Regions from separate parts of the Aquibaculum sediminis genome, predicted to be linked through region 1. Evidence: riboswitches for the same ligand, from Rfam matches in the RefSeq annotation. Region 1 holds a riboswitch; the other holds the start of a gene.
The links. A riboswitch is a leader RNA that binds a small molecule or an ion and turns the genes downstream of it on or off. The one in region 1 is predicted to bind cobalamin.
Positions count from the first base shown of each region.

Region 1 (2,177 bases):
CAGCCTGCTGCTCTTCTTCACCATCGGGTTTGTCGGCATCGCGCTGGCAACCGCACTCTCCTCCTGGCTGAACGTGCTGCTGCTCGCCGGGCGCCTGCGCCGGCTGGGCTTTCTGCGCTTCGATGCCCGACTGCGCCGACGGCTGCCGCGCTCCCTGGCCGCCGCACTGGCCATGGCCCTGGCGCTTATCCTGCTCCAGCCGCTGCTGGCCGATCTCTTTGCCGGCGGCGAGATTGAACGCATCCTTGCTCTGGCGCTGCTGGTGGCGGCGGGCGGCGGGCTCTATTTCCTTCTGGCCTTCGCCCTGCGCGCGGTCGAGCCGGCCGATTTCCGCGCCGCCTTTCGGCGCAAGCCTGCGAGCGGCGACGGCGATCAATCGCGCGATGAGAACCTCCCGCGAAATGCTTGACCGGGCACGAGCACCTCGGCCACACTCCGCGCCGCCGACGGTGCCCGCAAGGGCCCGAGAGGGAACGCGGTAGGAGTCATCCGAAGCCGCGGCTGCCCCCGCAACTGTGAGTGGCGAGCTGGCACCCAAACATGCCACTGGGCGATCAAGCCTGGGAAGGTCGGGTGCGGGCGAAGACCCACGAGCCAGGAGACCTGCCGTCGGCACGGAGTCGCGCTCGAGCGCATCGGACGGGGGTGCCGGTGTCGAAGCGTCCTGCCTTGGCAGGACCTCGGTCGTTCGGCGCGACGCTTCGAGGGGAAGTCTCGACCGATGCCGAACGAACTCACGCGTCCTTTCATCACCAAAACCGCCCAATAACCCGACCGCCGACCTGCATAGCCCTTCCGGGCGCTGCACGCGCGGCGTCCGGCACGCTGTCCCAGGTCGCAGTCCTCTGCACCAAGGAACACTGCCATGCGCAAGCCTTTCGGTGGGGAGCGGGCGGTTGCAATCGCCGCCCCGCTCACCCTTTTGTTTTGTCTTTCAACCCTCTCCTCGGCGCCCGTTCAGGCGCAGGAGAACGCTGCGGACGCCGCACAGCTCGACCCGCTGGTGGTCACCGCCACCCGCACCGAACGCCCGCTCAGCAGCGTCGGCAGCAGCCTGACGCTGATCACGGCCGAGGATCTCGAAAACCGCGGCACGGACTATGTCGCCGACATCCTGCGCGAAGTGCCCGGTGTCAGCGTGAACCGCAGCGGCGGGCCGGGGGCCCTGACCGAGGTGCGGCTGCGCGGCACCGAGACCAACCAGACCCTGGTGCTGATCGACGGCATCGAGGTGAACGACCCCGCCGGCGCCTCCTTCTTCAACTTCGCCCATCTGCTGGCGGCTGACGTGGAGCGCATCGAGATCCTCCGCGGGCCCCAGACGGTGCTCTACGGCTCAGAGGCCGTGGGCGGCGTCATCAATGTCATCACCAAGAGCGGTGGCGACCGGCCCAGCGGCGCCGTCAGCCTGGAAGGCGGCTCCTTCCGCACCGGACAGGCCAATGCCAGCCTCGGCGCCGGGGGAGAGCGCTACAACGCCTTCATCAGCGGCACCCACATGCGCAGCGACGGCATCTCCCAGGCCAAGAGCCCCGGCGGCAGCCTGAAGCCCGACGGCTACGAGAACACCACGGTCTTCACCAAGCTGGCGGCGCGCCCGGTGGAGAATCTGGAACTCGACTTCGTGGCGCGCTACACCCGCTACGATCAGGAGATCGACAATTTCACCACCCGCGCGGTGGAAGCGGACATGAGGACCAAGGGCGATCAGCGCTACGGCCGCGCCCAGGCACGCCTGGACCTCTTCGACGGTCATTGGCAGCAGCGCTTCGGCGCGACCCTGACGCGCATGAAGGCCCGGGACTACGACAGCGGCAACCGGACCAACACGGCCACCGGCGGCAAGACGAAGTTCGACTATCAGAGCGACGTCCTTTTCGACACGCCGGAGTTCGCAGACGCGTCGCATCTGGTCACGCTGGGGCTGGAGCAGGAGCGGGAAAGCGTTGAGATGAACAGCGCCTTCGCCGATCTCGACCGCAGCTTCCGCACCCGCAGCCTTTTCGGCCAGTACCAGATCGACCTGCTCGAGCGGGTCTCCCTGACCGCCGGCCTGCGCCACGATGCCAACCAGCGCTTCGAGGACACCCAGACCTACCGCTTCACCGCCGCCTACAACCATTTCGAGACCGGGACCCGCCTGCGCGCCTCCTACGGCACGGCGGTGAAGAACCCCA
Region 1 covers NZ_JBFCVK010000003.1:217,639-219,815, forward strand. The annotation lists gene murJ (murein biosynthesis integral membrane protein MurJ) at 1-409, shown strand, start outside; cobalamin riboswitch at 431-625, shown strand; gene ABZ720_RS06120 (TonB-dependent receptor plug domain-containing protein) at 866-2,177, shown strand, end outside.

Region 2 (2,177 bases), on a different contig from region 1:
CGCCTGTAAGGCCTGCGCTCGGCCGATCTCTCCCCCGTTCTCGGTTACGGCAGCGTTGTTCGACATGTTTTGCGGCTTGAAGGGTGCAATGGAAAATCCCCGCTTGCGCGCAGCACGGCAGAGTCCCGCGACGAGAAGCGACTTCCCGACGTTGCTGCCGGTGCCTTGGATCATCAGCGCGCGACCCATGTCGTCACCCCTTGTAAGTGATCAGAACTCGACGCCTTTTTGAGCCTTCACGCCGCTCCGGAAGGGATGCTTCACCAGGGTCATCTCGGTGACGAGATCGGCTGCCTCCAACAGATCAGGCTTGGCGTTTCGCCCTGTGAGGCAGACATGGGTCATGTCCGGCTTCTCGTTCAGGAGGAAGCTCACAACCTCGTCCGTGTCGAGATAGTCGTAGCGCAGGGCGATGTTGATCTCATCCAGCAGCACGAAGCGGATCTCCGGGTCGAGAATCTGCGTCTTGGCCATTTCCCATCCGTTGCGCGCGGCAGCGATGTCGCGGTCGCGGTCCTGGGTCTCCCAAGTGAAGCCTTCTCCGGAGACGAAGAATCGGCACTCGTCCGCGAATCGCTCTTGCAGGAGGCGCTTCTCGCCGGTTTCCCAGGTGCCCTTGATGAACTGCACGACGGCGCAGGGCATGCCGTTAGCTATGCAGCGCATGATCATCCCGAAGCCCGAGGACGATTTACCCTTTCCGGCGCCGGTGTGGACGATGATCAGCCCCTTCTCCTCGGTCTTGGTTTCCATCATCTTGTCGCGGGCAACCTTGATCCGCTTCTTCTTCTCTTGGTGACGAACCGCGGTGTCATCCATGGTGGGCTCCTTGCAACTTGACAGAGTTCGCGGGTCCTGAGCATGTGGCGCGTGCTGGTGCCTGTGGTAGCAGGTGAAAAGGGAATGCGCGAGGCCAACCGGCCGAACCGCAGCCGCCCCCGCGACCGTGATCGGAGAGGGCGCCCAACAAGCCACTGGCCGCAAAGGCGGCTCGGGAAGGCTGGGCGACCGCAACGGCAATAGCCGTGAAATCCGTAAGCCGGGAGACCTGCCAGCACGACGTGTGTAACCGGGCGGGGTTGTCCGGTGTCGGACTGGCGGCCCCATCATGCCGCGTAGCCGTCGTGCCCCCGCCCAGAATCGCCGGGAAAGGGCATGACGAGATCCATGTCGCCAACAGAACTTCTAATCTGCACCCGCTGCCGCCGCGGGCAAAAGATTGCCGAGGATGCGGAACGTCCCGGCGCCATCCTTTACCGCCGCGTCGTGGCGCGCGGCGTCGATGGTGTGAAGATCACGCCGGTCGAGTGCCTGTCGAATTGCCTGCATGGCTGCTCCATCGTCCTGAGGGGAGCGGGGCGCTGGACCTACGTCTACGGCAGGCTGGACGAAACCAGCGATGTTGAGACGATCCGCGAGGGCGCCGAAAGATACCGCGCCACGCCCGACGGTCTCGTGCCCTGGCGCGAACGCCCGGCGCATTTCCGCAAGAACTGCATAGCTCGCATTCCTCCCGTGGAGACCACCTGATATGGCCAGCCTCGAAAAACTTCCCGTCACTGTCATCACCGGTTTCCTTGGGTCGGGCAAGACGACGCTCATCACGCATCTGATGCAGAACCCTGGCGGCAAACGGCTTGCGGTGGTTGTCAACGAGTTCGGCGACGTGGGCGTGGACGGAGAAATTCTTAAGGGCTGTGCGATCCCGGATTGCCCGGCCGAGAACATCGTCGAACTGGCGAACGGCTGCATCTGTTGTACGGTGGCTGACGATTTCATTCCGACAATCGAAGCGCTGCTGACACTTGATCAGCGTCCCGATCACATCCTGATCGAGACGAGCGGTCTGGCGCTTCCCAAGCCGCTTCTCAAGGCGTTCGACTGGCCCGACATCAGGTCCAGGATCACCGTGGACGGGGTCATTGCACTGGCCGATGCCGAGGCAGTGGCGGCTGGCCGCTTCGCCCCCAATGTCGAGGCGGTGGACCGTCAGCGCCTGGCAGATGACAGCCTCGACCACGAAACGCCCCTGAGCGAGGTTTTCGGCGACCAGATTTCCTGCGCTGACATCGTTCTTCTCACCAAAGCCGACCTTGCCGGCCCGGAGGGCATCGAGAAAGCAAGGACGATCATTCATGCCGAGGCACCACGCAGGCTGCCGATCATCGAGGTGACCG
Region 2 covers NZ_JBFCVK010000002.1:75,457-77,633, reverse strand. The annotation lists gene ABZ720_RS03055 (cobyric acid synthase) at 1-189, opposite strand, end outside; gene cobO (cob(I)yrinic acid a,c-diamide adenosyltransferase) at 211-819, opposite strand; cobalamin riboswitch at 858-1,070, shown strand; gene ABZ720_RS03045 (DUF1636 family protein) at 1,156-1,530, shown strand; gene cobW (cobalamin biosynthesis protein CobW) at 1,532-2,177, shown strand, end outside.
Region 2: another riboswitch for cobalamin. It lies ahead of ABZ720_RS03045 (DUF1636 family protein); the one in region 1 lies ahead of ABZ720_RS06120 (TonB-dependent receptor plug domain-containing protein).